One region of the Faecalibacterium sp. IP-3-29 genome, then DNA from elsewhere that is predicted to be linked to it. Evidence: a T-box and tRNA genes for the amino acid it is inferred to sense, from the RefSeq annotation. Region 1 holds a T-box; the other holds one or more tRNA genes.
What was found. The T-box of region 1 lies ahead of MTP40_RS02870 (valine--tRNA ligase). A T-box ahead of a tRNA ligase gene usually reads a tRNA of that ligase, here a tRNA-Val.
Positions count from the first base shown of each region.

Region 2: it encodes a tRNA-Val, which carries the amino acid that the T-box ahead of MTP40_RS02870 (valine--tRNA ligase) is inferred to sense. The anticodon was not compared.

Region 1 is NZ_CP094471.1:615,259-623,469, reverse strand. Features, by position in the region: gene MTP40_RS02870 (valine--tRNA ligase) at 1-2,093, opposite strand, end outside; T-box leader at 2,150-2,381, opposite strand; gene MTP40_RS02865 (bifunctional homocysteine S-methyltransferase/methylenetetrahydrofolate reductase) at 2,413-4,203, opposite strand; gene MTP40_RS02860 (GNAT family N-acetyltransferase) at 4,356-4,961, shown strand; gene hflX (GTPase HflX) at 4,958-6,223, shown strand; gene MTP40_RS02850 (Lrp/AsnC family transcriptional regulator) at 6,825-7,265, shown strand; gene MTP40_RS02845 (DUF4358 domain-containing protein) at 7,424-7,978, shown strand; gene MTP40_RS02840 (C69 family dipeptidase) at 8,067-8,211, opposite strand, start outside.
Region 2 is NZ_CP094471.1:1,864,672-1,872,882, forward strand. Features, by position in the region: gene MTP40_RS08955 (ABC transporter ATP-binding protein) at 1-802, opposite strand, end outside; gene MTP40_RS08960 (ABC transporter ATP-binding protein) at 799-2,583, opposite strand; tRNA gene MTP40_RS08965 (tRNA-Gly) at 2,683-2,758, opposite strand; tRNA gene MTP40_RS08970 (tRNA-Phe) at 2,767-2,839, opposite strand; tRNA gene MTP40_RS08975 (tRNA-Asp) at 2,868-2,941, opposite strand; tRNA gene MTP40_RS08980 (tRNA-Val) at 2,945-3,020, opposite strand; tRNA gene MTP40_RS08985 (tRNA-Gly) at 3,027-3,102, opposite strand; gene MTP40_RS08990 (sulfide/dihydroorotate dehydrogenase-like FAD/NAD-binding protein) at 3,438-4,283, shown strand; gene gltA (NADPH-dependent glutamate synthase) at 4,285-5,679, shown strand; gene MTP40_RS09000 (Cof-type HAD-IIB family hydrolase) at 5,735-6,508, opposite strand; gene MTP40_RS09005 (DeoR/GlpR family DNA-binding transcription regulator) at 6,730-7,485, shown strand; gene pfkB (1-phosphofructokinase) at 7,482-8,211, shown strand, end outside.

The DNA of each region.
Region 1 (8,211 bases):
ACCAGCACACGGCGGGCGGTATCTGCCTGCTCTGCATCGCCGGAGTTCAGGCGGGGCTTTGCGATCTCGATGAACCAGTCGCAGTAGACATCCCAGATGAAGCTGTTGATCTTGGCAGCGGCCAGACCCATCTCGAAGTGGTCGAGGTTGTCGGTCATGGCACCGGCCACCTGATTCAGCTTGGTCAGCACCCACTTGTCGCTCATGTCCAGCTTGCTCTCCTCGGGCAGGCCGGGCTGGAAGTCCTCGGGCAGGTTCATCAGGACAAAGCGGGTGGCGTTCCACAGCTTATTGGCAAAGTTGCGGGCAGCCTCCACCTTCTTCTCGCTGTAACGCATATCGTTGCCGGGGGTGGAGCCGTCCAGCAGCATGAAGCGCAGTGCATCCGCGCCGTACTGGGCAATGACCTCCAGCGGGTCGATGCCGTTGCCCAAGCTCTTGGACATCTTGCGGCCCTGGCTGTCGCGGACGATGCCGTGGATACAGACAGTGTCGAAGGGAGCCTTGCCGGTGTAGGCCAGGCCGGAGAAGATCATGCGGCTGACCCAGAAGCCGATGATATCATAGCCGGTGACCAGCGTGTTGGTGGGGTAGAAGTACTTCAGGTCCGCGCTGTCCTCGTTGGGCCAGCCCAGAGTGCTGAAGGGCCACAGAGCGGAGGAGAACCAGGTATCCAGCGTATCGGGGTCCTGGGTAAAGTGGCTGCCGCCGCACTTGGGGCAGGTGCAGGGCATCTCTTTGGCGACCACGGTCTCGCCGCAGTCATCGCAGTAGAAGGCCGGGATCTGGTGGCCCCACCACAGCTGACGGCTGATGCACCAGTCGCGGGTACCCTTCATCCAGTTGAGGTAGTTCTTGGTAAAGCGCTCGGGCACGAACTTGATCTCGCCCTTCTCCACGCTCTCGATGGCGGGCTTTGCCAGAGGCTCCATCTTGACGAACCACTGCTTGGAGACCATGGGCTCGATGGTGGAGTGGCAGCGGTAGCAGGTGCCGACCTCGTGCTTCAGGGGCTCGATCTCCTTCAGGAAGCCGCCCTCCTTCAGGTCTGCCAGAATGGCCTTGCGGGCCTCGAGGGTGGTCATGCCGGCGTACTTGCCGCAGTCCAGCACCTCGGGCTCATTCACGGTGTTCTTGCCTGCGGCAAACAGTGCATCGGCAGCGGCCTTATCGGCAGCACCGGTCATGTGGCCGTCGTAGGTAAACACCCGGACGATGGGCAGATCATGGCGCAGACCCACTTCAAAGTCGTTGGGGTCGTGGGCGGGGGTGATCTTGACGACACCGGTGCCCTTGGTCATATCAGCGTGCTCGTCGCAGACGATGGGGATCTCCTTGTTCAGCAGGGGCAGGACAACATGGCAGCCGTGGAGATGGGCATAGCGGGGGTCCTCGCCGTTGATGGCAACAGCGGTATCACCCAGCATGGTCTCGGGGCGGGTGGTTGCCAGCTCCAGCATCTCGCCGGTCTCCTTGACCGGGTAGAGCAGGTGCCAGAAATTGCCGTCCTTTTCCTCGTACTCCACCTCAGCATCCGAGATGGAGGTGTTGCAGTGGGGGCACCAGTTGACCATCCGGTTGCCGCGGTAGATCAGGCCCTTGTCGTACAGGCGCACAAACACTTCCTTGACGGCATCCGAGCAGCCCTCGTCCATGGTAAAGCGCTCCCGCTGCCAGTCACAGCTGGTGCCCAGCTTTTTCAGCTGGCTGACGATGCGGTTGCCGTACTTGGTCTTCCAGTCCCAGGCGCGCTCCAGGAATCCGTCGCGGCCCACCATCTCCTTGGTCAGGCCCTCGGCACGCATGGCCTCCACGACCTTGGCCTCGGTGGCGATGGATGCGTGGTCGGTGCCGGGCACCCACAGGGCGGCATAGCCCTGCATCCGCTTGGTGCGGATGAGCACATCCTGCATGGTGTTATCCAGCGCATGGCCCATGTGGAGCTGGCCGGTCACGTTCGGAGGGGGCATGACGATGGTGTAAGGCTTCTTGTCGGGGTCCGCTTCCGTGTGGAAGTAGCCGCCGTCCTGCCAGAACTGGTAGATGCGGTCTTCCACCTGGCTGGGATCGTACTGTTTTGCGAGTTCTTTCATTGTATCCTCCCAAAAATGTGATGAGTGGGACGAAAAAAGCCGCCCCACGGAACGTTCCATGGGACGGCTGTAAACTACATACCGCGGTACCACCCAAATTGCACCGGCTGCAAACACAGCCCGTGCCCCTTGATGCCCCGGTAACGTGGGGCAGCTCCGAGGGCGGCTACTGGCTTCACCGCCCCTGCTCAAAAGCGACAGTGCGCAGCGCTTACCTGCCGGGCTCTCACCTGCCCCCGGCTCTCTGCAAGGCGGTTTGCCGCGCACACTCTTTCTCGTTGCATTTATACAAAGAATATAACGTTTTTTTGGCGTTTTGTCAATATGCTCCGAGAACTTCCTGCTTCAATCTGCCGATCAGCCGCTCCATCAGGGCCACCCGGTTGAAGGGGGTCATCAGGTAGAGGCCGTCCGCATACGGCAGGGCGGCCTTTGCCATTTCCAGCGAGATGGCAAGACCCAGCTCCTCGCCCTGGGCACGGTCGAGCCCGGCAAACTTTTCAATGATCCAGTCCTCCACATGGATGCCGTTGATCTCGTTCTCCATGAAGATGGCGTTGCGCTGGCTGACCACCGGCATGATACCGGCCAGGATCTTCGCATCGGCCCCCAGCGTCTCCCGGGACTTTTTCAGGTTTTCCACCGCCTGTGCCGAGAGCACCGGCTGGGTCAGAAAGCCGCTCATGCCGTTTTCCAGCTTCTCCTTTGCCCGGCGCAGCTCCACATCAAAGTTGCGGGCGTTCAGATTCAGGGCACCGAACACGGTCATAGGGCCGGGCATCTCCCGGCCTTCCCCTGCCAGCGAGACGATGTACTGGGCCAGCTTGCGGGAGTTGAACTGGTAAACGTTCTTCACCTCGTCCCGCTCTGCCGTGGGGATGGGGTCACCGGTGATGGCCAGCATCTCCCGCACGCCCTCGGCATACAGGCCCAGCAGCAGGGCCTTGGTGGCGTTCAGGTTGCGGTCGCGGCAGGTCATGTGGGGCAGGGTGCACAGCCCCAGCTCCCGGTGGACCCGGCAGGCCACCAGAGAGGAATCCATCCGGGCCTGTGCAATGGGGCAGTCGGCAATGGTCAGCAGATCAGCGCCCGCCGCCTGCAGCTTTTTTGCCCCTTCCAGATAACCGGTCAGGTCCGCATTGCGGGGAGAATCCAGCTCAATGGCAATGACCTTTTCCCCTGCGTTCAGCTTGCGCAGAAAAGCGTCCTCGTTTTCCACCGTCTGTTCCTTCACGGTGGAAAACTCTTCTGTCGGAGTCGTTTTTTCCACCACGGGCAGGCTGTCCAACTCTGCCCGCAGGGCGGCAATGTGGGCAGGAGTGGTGCCGCAGCAGCCGCCCAGGATCTGAACCGTGCCCTCGGCGGCCAGACGGCCCAGCTCCCTTGCAAAGTACTCCGGCCTGCCCTGATACTTCACCTGCGTCCGGGTGACAACGGGATAACCCGCGTTGGGCATGACCGACAGGGGCAGCGTGCCCCCCAGCTGCTTTGCCAGTGTGCGCATGGCACCGGGTGCCGACACGCAGTTCAGGCCCACGACATCCACGATGCCGCTTTCCTGCATCCGCCGGGCAAGGTCTTTGCAGTACATGCCCTCCCGGGTGTAGCCGTCGGGCAGGACCGCAAAGGACACCATCACAAAGGCATCCGGCACTTCCGCCTTGATGGCCCCCACGGCATCCAGAAGGCCCGCATCGGAGCTCAGGGTCTCGAACAGGAAATTTCTGGCCCCCAGCGCCGCGAACTGCTTTGCCACAGCCGTATATACCTGCCCCGCCGGAACTGCCTCGGTATCCGGAGCCGGACCGAGGTCGGCAAAAACGGCGGCACCCGTCTCCTCTGCAGCCTGCACAGCCAGCTGCCAGCCTGCCTGCGCCAGCTGTTCCCAGCCGGGCGCGTGTGCCGCCGCCAGCCGGGGCAAGCTGAAGGTATTCGTCTTGACGGCATCAGCCCCTGCCGCCAGATACTCCCGGTGGACAGCCAGCACCCCCGCCGGGTCGGTCAGGTTGGCCTGCTCGCACTCCGCCCCGGGAGCCGCCTTATAATAAGTACCCATGGCACCATCAAAAAGCAGGGGGCGGGTCTGTAACAGTTCGCGGATGTTCATCATATATACTTCCTCGCATCTCACAAATAAGCTCTATATTCTTCAGTTTAATAAAGTTTCGCCTCTTGTCAAGCGTTTTTTCGTGCCACAGCTTGCAGGCAGGGCAGTTTTGTGCTATCCTATGCGTAACTTTTACATGTGAGGAGAGATGTATCATGCGCCATGCAGGCACACAAACGATCGAAACGGAGCGGTTGCTTCTGCGCCCGCTGACCCCGGAGGATGCCCCCATGATGTACGCCAACTGGGCCAACGACCCGGACGTAACCCGCTGGCTGCGGTGGGAGCCCCACAAAAACGTGGACGAGACCCGGGAACTGCTGACCGCATGGGCACTGCTCTACCCCAATGGAGATTACTACCAGTGGGCCATCGTGGAAAAATCCACCAGGCAAGTGTTTGGCTCCATCAGCGTGTTCACATCCAGTTCCGCCGAGCCGGAGCGTGACCCCTGGCCCGGCTTCGATCACACGAACGGCGTGTGGGAGGTCGGCTACTGCATCGGCAAGGCCTGGTGGAACAAAGGCTTTACCACCGAAGCGCTAAAAGCAGTTGTAGAATACTGGTTCAAAAATACAGATAGTAGCTGGCTAGCCTGCTGCCATGCGTTTGAAAATCCTGCCAGCGGCCGGGTCCAGCAGAAAGCCGGCTTTGTCTACGACCACGATTCTGTCTACCACAAATTTGACGGCACACCGGTTGCCTGCAGGTGCTACGCATTGACAAGAGAACATTACGAAGAACTGAGAGGTTTATTTTGAGCGAACTTTATGACATTTTAGTAGAAACGCCCCCCACAAAGGTCATCTTACTGGCCCTGGATCAGGGGCTATGGGACTGTGAGCGCAGCCTGAACGAGCTGGCTGCACTCTGCGAGGCCAACCACATGGAGGCTGTGGCATCCGTGACCCAGAAGCGGCAGACCCCCGAGACCGGCATCGTGCTGGGCAGCGGCAAGCTGGAGGAGGCCGCCGCTGCCGCCGGGGAGCTGGGTGCCGAGTGTGCCGTGTTTGACGGCGAGCTGACCGGCAGCCAGATCCGCAACATCTCCACGGCGCTGGGCGGCATGGAGGTCATTGACCGCACCATGCTGATTTTGGAAATTTTCCGCAGCCGCGCCGTGACCAACGAGGGCAAGCTGCAGACCGAGCTGGCGCTTCTGCGCTACCGTCTGCCCCGCCTGCAGGGAATGGGCGAGAGCCTGAGCCGCCAGGGCGGCGGTGGCGGCGGCGGCGGTGGTGCCCGCCGTGGTGCCGGTGAGACCAAGCTGGAGCTGGACCGCCGCCACGTCCACGCCCGCATCGACGCACTGGCCGAAAAGCTGGCCGAGATGGAAAAGCGCCGGGGCGAGAGCCGCAAGGCCCGGGCCAAGACCGGAATGCCGGTGGTCAGCCTTGTGGGTTACACCAACGTGGGCAAATCCAGCCTGATGAATGCCCTGTGCGGCCCCAGCGTAGCCGAGGCCGACATGCTGTTTGCCACCCTGGACCCCACCAGCCGGAAGCTGGTTCTGCCCAGCGGCATGGCCGTTCTGCTGGTGGACACGGTCGGCTTTGTCTCCCGCCTGCCCCACAATCTGGTGGAGGCCTTCAAATCCACGCTGGAGGAAGCCGCATGGTCTGATGTCATCGTGCGGGTGGCGGACGCGGGCGACGACCAGCGGGAAGAGCAGCTGGCCGTTACCGATGAGGTCCTGGACGGGCTGGACTGTGCCGACATCCCCCGCCTGACCGTTTACAACAAGTGTGACAAGCCCAATGCCCTGAACTTTGACCCGGACATCCTGTTGACCAGCGCCAAGACCGGCTACGGTCTGGATGCCCTGCTGAAAAAGCTGGACGAGCTGCTCAGTGACCGGGTGCACACCATCCGGGTGCTGCTGCCCTATGATAAGCTGGGCCTGGCCGCCCCCATGCGGGAGCGGGGCAGCGTGCAGGTGGAGGAGTACCGGGAGGACGGGCTCTATCTGGAAGGCATCGTCAAAACCGAGGACCTGCACTGTTTTGAAGGATATTTAGTTTAAGCATCTGCTCTCCGGACGCGAATTCGGGTTGCGGCTCCCAGCATCCGCTGCGCGTTGCTTGCGTCTTGCTGGCCGCGGCCCCAACAGCAACTCCCTGTATCCGCCACTGGCGGCGGTCGTTGCCGTTGCAGGGCATTCCATCCCCCGCCCAACTGCCTGACGGCAGTCGGGTCCCACCCTCCGGACACTTGCTTTGGGAAACTCCCCGCCGTCCTATCGTCTCGAACAAATAAAAAAATCCCCAACAAACACAAAAACCCGCCTGGCAGCGGGTTTTTGTGTATAGAGGGGTGGGAAAGTATATAAAGTTGGGAATCGCAATTCAAATGCAGGCACTTGAGAAACAACGTGTTTTTGCGCAGTCTTTGGCGCTTACCGTGCCCTGCGATATGTATTATACGCTTTTTTCTTTTCTTGTCAAACAAAATTTTTGGCATTTGCTTTAATTTAGCACTTTACATTTCGATCAAAACTTTATATAATTAACACAGAAAACACAAAAGCGAGTTTTTCCGCAGTTTATGCGATTGCGACAACAGTAAAACTTTACTTTTAAAAATTTTTGTACAATTCAACAAAAACATAAAAGGAGACCTTTCTCATGGACGATTTAGACCGCAAGATCCTCTCCCTTCTCGCAAAAAATGCCCGGATGCCCGTCAAGGAGATCGCCGAGCAGGTGGCACTGACCAGCCCGGCTGTTTCCAGCCGCATCCACAAGCTGGAGACCGACGGCATCATCAGCGGCTACACCGTGGTGCTGAACCGCCCGGCAGACCGTGTCTATGTGGACGCGCTCATCAGCCTGTCCGTCACACCCAGCCATCGGGACGAGCTGGTGGAGCTGATGCAGAACAGCAAGGAGGTGCTGCAGTGCTACCATGTTACCGGTGCCTACACCTTCCTCATCAAGGTCAGCTGCGGCAGCATGCCCCAGCTGGAGCACCTGATCCTGCAGTTCCAGAAGCTGGGCACCACCAGCACCCAGATCATCCTTTCTACTCCGGTCAACCATGGTGATCTGGAAGCGCTGCAGCTGTAAGCCGTTCACAGAACTGTTACAACTGCCGTGCAATCTTCCGGCCGACCGGGCCGTATTCCTGATACAAGGCCGCCGTTCAGCGGCTGCATAAACGCCCCCAAAGGCGGGCAGACTGATCACGATCACCCTGCCTTTGTCAGACGAAAGGAACTACGACCATGAAAAAACGCATTCTTGCCGCGCTGCTGGCTCTTGGCTGTGCCCTGCTGGTGTTCACCGGCTGCGGCAGCAAAAAAGATACCACCCCCAAAGACTACACCCAGATCATCCACGATGCCCGGGAAGCCGAGGACAATGATTATTATATGATCTTCTCCCCGGCAGAGGACGGCAAGTTCACCGCCCAGTACGGCTACAGCGCCAGCTATCCGGCGGAGGACCTGAACGATGAGATCCAGAACATGCTGCTCCCCCTGCTGGACCTGCCCGAGGGCAGCTACACCGATCTTGCCGCCTCCCTCTCTGCCATGATGGTGCAGAGCTACGGCGTTGCCATCGTCAAGCCTGCTGAGGGCAAGACGCAGGAGGTCGTGGACGCAATGGATGCCTATATCCAGAACCAGCAGCAGACGATGGAGCACTACCTCGAGGATCAGTATCAGATCGCCGCCTCCGCCAAGGTGGCCACTGTCCCCACCGGCGAAGTGGTCATGGTGTGCTGTGAGAACAGCGATGCCGTGATGAACGCCATCAAGACCGCTCTGGCCGCTTAAATTATCTTTCAAAACAACAATGCCCTGTACCGTTTTGCATGGTACAGGGCATTCTTATTTCTACCAGATGGATTATATCGTTCAAATATCACATATCCGAACGGGAATATGCGTTCTTCATATTGCTGCTCAGCTCAAACAGCACCTTATCCAGCGTGTCGGCGGCGCGGGCCTTGACCTCAGCGGCCAGGGCCTCGTTGGCCTCCTGGCGCAGGGCGGCGCGGCGGGCGGGA
Region 2 (8,211 bases), 1.2 Mb from region 1:
TCTTTTGGCGGAAGTCCTCCATCTTTTCGTCCTCCCGGCCAAAGATCTGGGTGACCTTGATGCCGGACAGGTTTTCTGACAGATAGGTATTGATATCGGTGGTCGCGTTCTTGAGCTTGCGGTTGGCGCGGCGGGAGAACTTGCGGAAGATGACCGTGAAGATCACGATGAAGGGCACAAAGCAGAGCACCATCAACGTCAGCTCGTAGTTCAGGCAGAGCATGGCCACCAGAATGCCCAGAATGACAAAGCTGTTCTTGGTCAGCTGGACCAAGAGGTTGGTGAACATCATGGAGATGGCGTTGGTATCGTTGGTCACTCGGGTGACCAGCTTGCCCACCGGGATCTCGTTGAGCTGCTCGTGTGCCAAAGATTCAATGTGGCTGAACAGATCCTCGCGCAGATCGGAGATGATGCGCTGGCCCACCCGCTGCAAAATCACGGCCTGCAGGTAAGTGCTGCCCATAGAGAACACCAGCACGCCTGCATACACTGACACGCCCAGGAAGAGGGCGCGGAGTTCAAACTCCCCGGCCACCAGCTCCTCGATGCGGCCCACGATGAGGGGTGAAATGATATCGTAGGCAATGGAGAAGAGCATCAGCACGCCCACAATGAGGAATTTGCTCAGGTAGGGCCGGGCATAGCGGGCAAGGCGGCGCATGATCTCGCCGTCCTCCATGTTGCGCTCAAAGCCCATGGCGGTCTTTTTGTCCTTGACGGCGGCATAGGCTGCCACCAGCAGGGCGGTGATCACGCCGATGACAGCGCCCACCAGAACCAATGGATTCAGATGCATCATGCGTTTTCGCCTCCCTTCGTCTCATCCTCCAGCCGCTGCAGATCGACCATCCGGCGGTACTCCGGGCAGGAAGCATACAGCTGATCGTGGGGCCCGACGGCTTCCACCCGGCCCTCGTTGAGGAATACGATCTTATCCAGCCGCTCCACCGTGGAAATGCGGTGGGCAATGAGCAGGGTGGTCTTGCCTGCCCGGCTGTTCTTGAGGTTGTCCAGAATGATCTTCTCGGTGCTGGTATCCACCGCCGAGACGGAGTCATCCAGGATCAGGATGGGCGCGTCCTTGAGCAGGGCGCGGGCGATAGAGATGCGCTGCTTCTGACCACCGGACACCGTCACGCCGCGCTCGCCCAGAACGGTCTCGTAGCCGTCCTTGAAATCCACGATATTATCCCGCACATCGGCCATGCTTGCCGCCCGCTCGATGTCCTCGGGGGTGGCATCGTCCACACCAAAGGCAATGTTGTGGGCGATGGTGTCCGAGAACAGGAAATTATCCTGCGGAACGTAGGCACAGGCATTGCGCACCGAGTGGATGGAGAGGCTGTTCACATCCCTGCCGTCCACGAACAGGGTTCCGTCCGGCACATTATAGGTGCGCAGCAGCAGGTCCACCAGGGCGGTCTTGCCCGCACCGGTCTTGCCCACGATGCCCACGCTCTCGCCGGGCGCAATGGTAAAGGAGATATCCCGCAGCACATCGTACTCGCCGTCCGGGTAGCGGAAGTTCAGGTGGCGGAACTCGATGCCGCCTTTGGGGTCGGTCAGGTCGGCCACGCCGGGGCGGTCGGCCACATCGATGGGGGCATCCAGCAGCTCAGTGATGCGGTTCAGGGAGGCCCTGCCGCGGCTGGTCTTTTCGATCAGCATGGACACAGCCATGATGGGCCAGACGATGGCCTCAAAGTAGCCGATATACTCCACCAGCTGGCCGGCGTTGAATCGACCCTGATAGACCAGATAGCCGCCGTAACCCAGAATGATGCAGATCACGGACTCCACGAACAGGGTCACCAGCACCTCCAGCAGGGTGGCGATCTTCGTGTAGGTCACGTTGATCTCCTCGTTTTCCTTGTTCAGCTTCCGGAAGGCCTGCAGTTCCTTGTACTCCTTGACAAAGGCCTTGATGACCGCAATGCCGGAAAAGTTCTCCTGCGCGAAATCGGAAAGACCGGAGAAGGCCTGCTGCCGCTCCTCCCAGCGCCGGGTCATCACCTTGCTCATCTGGGTGCCGATGGCAAACATGATCAGCGCCGGGATCAGGGCCAGCAGGGTCAGCCGCACATCCATGGTCCACATCTTATAAAGGGCCAGCAGACCCAGGGTCAGCGCGTCGAAGAACATCAGCACGCCGTCGCCGAAGCACTCCTGAATGGTGTCCAGGTCGTTGGTGTACAGGCTCATCAGGTTGCCGACCTTGTTCACCTGATAGTACTGCTGGGACAGCCTGCGGCTGTGGTCGAACATCCGCTCCCGCAGGTCTGCCGCGACCCGCACCGCCGAGCCGAAGAAACAGATGCGCCACAAAAAGCGCCCAATGACCATCAGCACCACGATCCAGATCATGGGCAGGCAGATGTGCTGCAGCAGCACCTCTTTGGTAAAGAGCAGCGTCTCACCGTTCACCACCACCTGGCCAAGGTTCACACCGTTGATGACCAGCCGGTAGAGCTGGGGGATCAAAAGCTGGATGTAATCCACCGTCAGCAGGGCGGCAAGGCCCAGCAGCAGCACGGGAGCATGCTTGAGGTAATACCGGTTGATGTACTTTCCGAATATCACTGCGTTTTTCCCTCCTTTTTCAATTCCAAAAAAGCTTTCAACGTACAAAAAAGCCGCTGCATCACACGACGAATCATGTTTTGCAGTGGCTTATTTGTCTGGAGCGGCCGACGAGGCTCGAACTCGCTACCTCCACCTTGGCAAGGTGGCGCTCTACCAGATGAGCTACGGCCGCATATAAAGTGCCTCCGATCGGAATCGAACCAATGACACGGGGATTTTCAGTCCCCTGCTCTACCGACTGAGCTACAGAGGCATATAAGCTGCTTCCAGAGAAGCAGCAGCGACCCGGATCGGGCTCGAACCGACGACCCCCAGCGTGACAGGCTGGTGCTCTAACCAACTGAGCTACCGGGCCACATGGTGGAAGTTAACGGGCTCGAACCGCTGACCCTCTGCTTGTAAGGCAGATGCTCTCCCAGCTGAGCTAAACTTCCACAAAATGGAGCGGCCGACGAGGCTCGAACTCGCTACCTCCACCTTGGCAAGGTGGCGCTCTACCAGATGAGCTACGGCCGCACATTTCATGTGGTCTGCCGGGGTTTCGCTCCCGGCGACGTTGGCTATTATAGCGTAAAACGCAGGCTTTGTCAACAACAAATTTCCAAAAAATCAGACTTTTTGCAAAACACGCCTGTCTGCGCCTGTTTTTCAAAAACAAAGCCGAAACCGGAATGAAACCGAAATGTTTCAGCTTTGCGGCGGCAGACACAAAGAAAATTCGGTTGCGTTCCCTTCTTAAAGAGGTTATAATAAACTTGTCAAAAAGTTGCACAAAAACACGTCTGCTGTGCCGCGCGGGCGGGCAGACGTGTTTTTGTGCCGAGATTTTGCCAGAAAAAGGAGCAACCGCAATGTACAAGATCACTGAAAAGGTCGCGTTGAACCCCACCGTGACAAAGATGGTCATTGAAGCCCCGCTCATTGCCAAAAAGGCAAAGCCGGGCCAGTTCATCATTGTGCGCCCGTTTGAGGACAGCGAGCGCATCCCCCTGACCGTGGCCGGTTACGACCGCGAAAAGGGCACTGTGGATATCATTTTCCAGATCGTGGGCGGCACCACCATGGAGCTGAATAGCCTGAACGCAGGCGACAGCGTCCATGACTTTGTGGGTCCCTTGGGCCGCGCCACCGAGACCGAGGGCCTGAAAAAGGTCTGTGTTGTCGGCGGCGGCGTGGGCTGCGCCATCGCCCTGCCCATTGCCAAGGAGTTGCACGACCAGGGCTGCACCGTCCACAGCGTCATCGGCTTCCGTAATAAGGATCTGCTCATCCTCGAGGACGAGTTCAACGCCTGCAGTGACGAGCTGCGCATTATGACCGATGACGGCAGCTACGGCACCAAGGGTGTGGTCACTGCCGCTCTGGACGAGCTGGTGGCCGCCGGCAACCAGTATGATCTGGTCATCACCATCGGCCCGCTGATCATGATGAAATTCGTCGTCAAGACCTGCCAGAAGCACGGGCTGAAGAGCATTGTCTCCATGAACCCCATTATGATCGACGGCACCGGCATGTGCGGCGGCTGCCGCCTGACCGTGGGCGGCGAGACCAAGTTTGCCTGCGTGGACGGCCCTGACTTTGACGGTGACCTCGTCGATTTCGACGAAGCCATGGCCCGCGGCACCATGTACCGCCCCTTTGAGGCAAAGGCCCGCGAGAAGGCCTGCAATCTGTTCAAGACTGAGGAGGCAAAGTAAGATGGCTTTCAATATGGATCCCAAAAAGTGCCCCATGCCCACCCAGGACCCCAACGTCCGCAACAAGAACTTTGAGGAAGTTGCACTGGGCTATACCGAAGAGATGGCCGTGAACGAGGCAAAGCGCTGCATCCACTGCAAGAACAAGCCCTGCCAGACCGGCTGCCCCGTGGGCATCGATATCCCCGAGTTCATCGGTCATGTGGCCGAGGGCGACTTTGAAGCCGCCTATCAGGTCATTGCCCGCTCCTCCTCCCTGCCCGCCGTCTGCGGCCGTGTCTGCCCCCAGGAGAGCCAGTGCGAGGGCAAGTGCACCCGCGGCATCAAGAACGAGCCTGTGGGCATCGGCCGCCTGGAGCGCTTTGTGGCCGACTGGCACCGTGAAAACGTCCACACCGCCCCCATCGTGCCCGCATGGAACGGCCACAAGGTTGCCATCATCGGCGCTGGCCCTGCCGGTCTGACCGCCGCAGGCGACCTGGCCAAGCTGGGTTATAAGGTCACCGTCTACGAGGCCCTGCATGTGGCCGGCGGCGTGCTGATGTACGGCATCCCCGAGTTCCGTCTGCCCAAGGCCATCGTGCAGCAGGAGATCGACGGCCTGAAGAAGATGGGCGTGGATTTTGAGTGCAACATGGTCATCGGCAAGGTGCTGACCATCGACGAGCTGATGGGCGAGTACGGCTACGAGGCCGTGTTCGTCGGCTCCGGTGCCGGTCTGCCCCGCTTCATGGGCATCCCCGGCGAGAGCCTGAAGGGCGTGTACTCCGCCAACGAGTTCCTGACCCGCTCCAACCTGATGAAGGCCTACCTGCCCACCAGCAAGACCCCCATCCGCACCGGCAAAAAGGTGGCCGTTGTGGGCGGCGGCAACGTGGCCATGGATGCTGCCCGCAGCGCCCTGCGTCTGGGTGCTGAGACTGTGTACATCGTCTACCGCCGCGGCATGGCCGAGCTGCCTGCCCGTAAGGAGGAGGTCGAGCACGCCGAGGAAGAGGGCATCATCTTCAAGACCCTGTGCAACCCCGTGGAGATCCACGCCAACGACGAGGGCTTCGTCAAGTCCATCACCTGCATTGAGATGGAGCTGGGTGAGCCCGATGCTTCCGGCCGCCGCCGTCCCATTGAAAAAAAGGGCAGCGAGTTTGAGCTGGATGTGGATACCGTGATCATGAGCCTGGGCACCAGCCCCAACCCCCTGATCCGCTCCACCACCCCTGGTCTGGAGACCAACAAGCACGGCTGCATCGTCACCGAGGGCGACGAGGGCAAGACCAGCCGTGAGGGCGTGTACGCCGGCGGCGATGCCGTGACCGGTGCCGCCACCGTCATCAAGGCCATGGGTGCCGGTAAGGCAGCCGCGAAGGCCATGGACGAGTACATTCAGAATCAGTAAGTTTCCCCTATAGAAAAAAGCCGGTGCGCCAAGAAAGTGCACCGGCTTTTTCTCTTCATATCAGGCCGTTTTCTACACAATACCAATAGATGCCGTCTTCCTTCACATCGCGGCAATGGGCGGTGGCGGCGGCTTGCAGCCGGGCAGAGGCGTTGGCCATAGCGACGCCGGTGCCGACGGCTCTGAACATTTCGATATCGTTGTTGCCGTCACCGAAGGCCATGCTGTCGGACTTGTCGATGCCGTAGAATTCCAGCATCTTTTCCACGGCGATGCCCTTGCCGCCGCTGGCCGGGATGATATCCACGGCGCGGTCCCACCATGCGGCGATCTTCGCGTTCTCCACATCCTTCAGGATGGCTGGGTACTCCGCTTCCCTGCCACTCATCAGCACCTGAAAGATCTCGCCCTGCGCCATAGCATCAAAATCGTCGGCGATCACCAGCTCGACCCCGCCGATGGCAAAATACTCCGCCAGATCAGGGTCGGAGCCGTTAGCGGCCAGCCGGTCCTTGGTGGCCAACGCCATGGGCCGCCCCAACGCTTCGGCGTTCCGGCGGAGCAGGGCAATGTCCGCTTTCGGGATGAGATTTTTGAAAACATCGCGCTCCGGCGTGAAGCAATAGGAGCCGTTGTAGGTCAGGAACGCATCGAAAGTGACCCCTTCGAACTTCGGCACTTCCATGGGAGCGCGGCCGGTGGCGATGCAGAGCTTGATGCCGTTCTGCCGCAGTTTTTGCAGCGCCTCCACCGTTCTGGGGCGGATGCCCTCCTTGAGCGGCACCAGTGTGCCGTCGATGTCAAAAAAGATGATCTTGGGCTTTGTCATAGCGTTCCTCCTGCATTTTTCTTATATCATAGCACACTTGCTGCCGTTTGCCAAATGTATCCCAGTTGTTGTGCAACCTGCTCAATTTTCAGAGGTGATTTTTGTCGGCTATTTCTGGCGCATTGTGATTGATTTTGACTGAAATCTTGCTATAATAAGGACAGGAAGCTTCATAAAGCTTCAAGTTCAATCACAAAACACCAAAGGAGTGACCTTTCCTCATGTTGGCAGAAGAACGCTTCGCCCTCATCCTTGACCTGCTGGCCCGCCAGCGCACTGCCACCGTGCAGGAGCTGTGCGAGGCGCTGAACGCAAGCGAGTCCACCATCCGGCGCGACCTGAACGAGCTGGACAAGCTGGGCAAACTGAACAAGGTGCACGGCGGGGCCACCCTGCCGGACAGCCCCTTCCGCACCGATGAGCCCACCATGGCCGCCAAGGAAGAGCTGGCCGTCAGTCAGAAGCAGAGCATCGCCCAGGCGGCGGCAGAGCTGATCCTGCCGGAAGATTTCATCTATCTGGATGCAGGCTCCAGCACGCTGGCTCTGGCACGGGCGCTGAACGGCCCGGCCCTGAACGCCAGCTATGTGACCAACGGCGTGGCCCATGCCCGCCTGCTGGCCCAGAAGGGCTGCCGGGTGTTCCTGCCCGGCGGGCTGCTGCGGCCCCAGACCGAGGCCATCATCGGGGCGGCTGCGCTGACTGCCATCCAGCAGTACAATTTCACAAAAGCCTTCATGGGGGCCAACGGCGTGGCGCTGGGTTCCGGCTTCACCACCCCAGACCCAGAGGAGGCCGCCGTCAAAGCTGCGGCTCTCCACCGGGCGCGGGAGACGTGGTTCCTGGTGGACGACACCAAATTCGCGCAGGTCTACCCCGCCGTCATCTGTGATCTGCACAGCGGTGCCATCCTGACGAACCGGTGCCCCAACCCCAAATACCGGCAATACACTCTGATAAAGGAGACCGAGGTATGATCTACACTGTAACGTTCAATCCTGCCATTGATTATGTCGTCCGTCTCGACAGGCCCCTTGAGGTGGGCGAGGTGAATCGCGCCGCCGGGGAGGACTGCGTGCTGGGCGGCAAGGGCATCAATGTTTCCGGCGTGCTCCGGGAGCTGGACTGTGAGAGCGTGGCTCTGGGCTTTGTGGCCGGTGAGACCGGTGCCTGGCTGGAGCGTGGTCTGGCCGCGCAGGGGCTCCGGACCGATTTCATCCATCTGGCCGAGGGCATGACCCGCATCAACGTCAAGATCAAGGCAGGCACCGAGACGGAGCTGAACGGCGCAGGCCCCAGCATCCCGGAAAGTGCCATGCAGCAGCTGGAAGCCCAGCTGGACACCCTGCAGCCTGACGACATCCTCGTTCTGGCAGGCAGCATCCCCAAGAGCCTTTCCCAGAGCACCTACGAGCGGCTGCTGGCAGGGCTGGAGGGCCACGGCGTGCGGGCCGTGGTGGATGCCACCCAGGATCTGCTGGTCAACGTCCTCCCCTATCACCCCTTCCTGATCAAGCCCAACAATCACGAGCTGGGCGAGATCGTGGGCCGGGAGCTGAAAACGGACGAAGAGATCACCGCCGCCGCCCGCGCCCTGCAGGAAAAGGGTGCCCGGAACGTGCTGGTGAGCATGGCCGGAAACGGTGCTCTGCTGGTGGATGAGCACGGCGAGGTGCACCGCATCGGCTGCCCCAAGGGCAAGG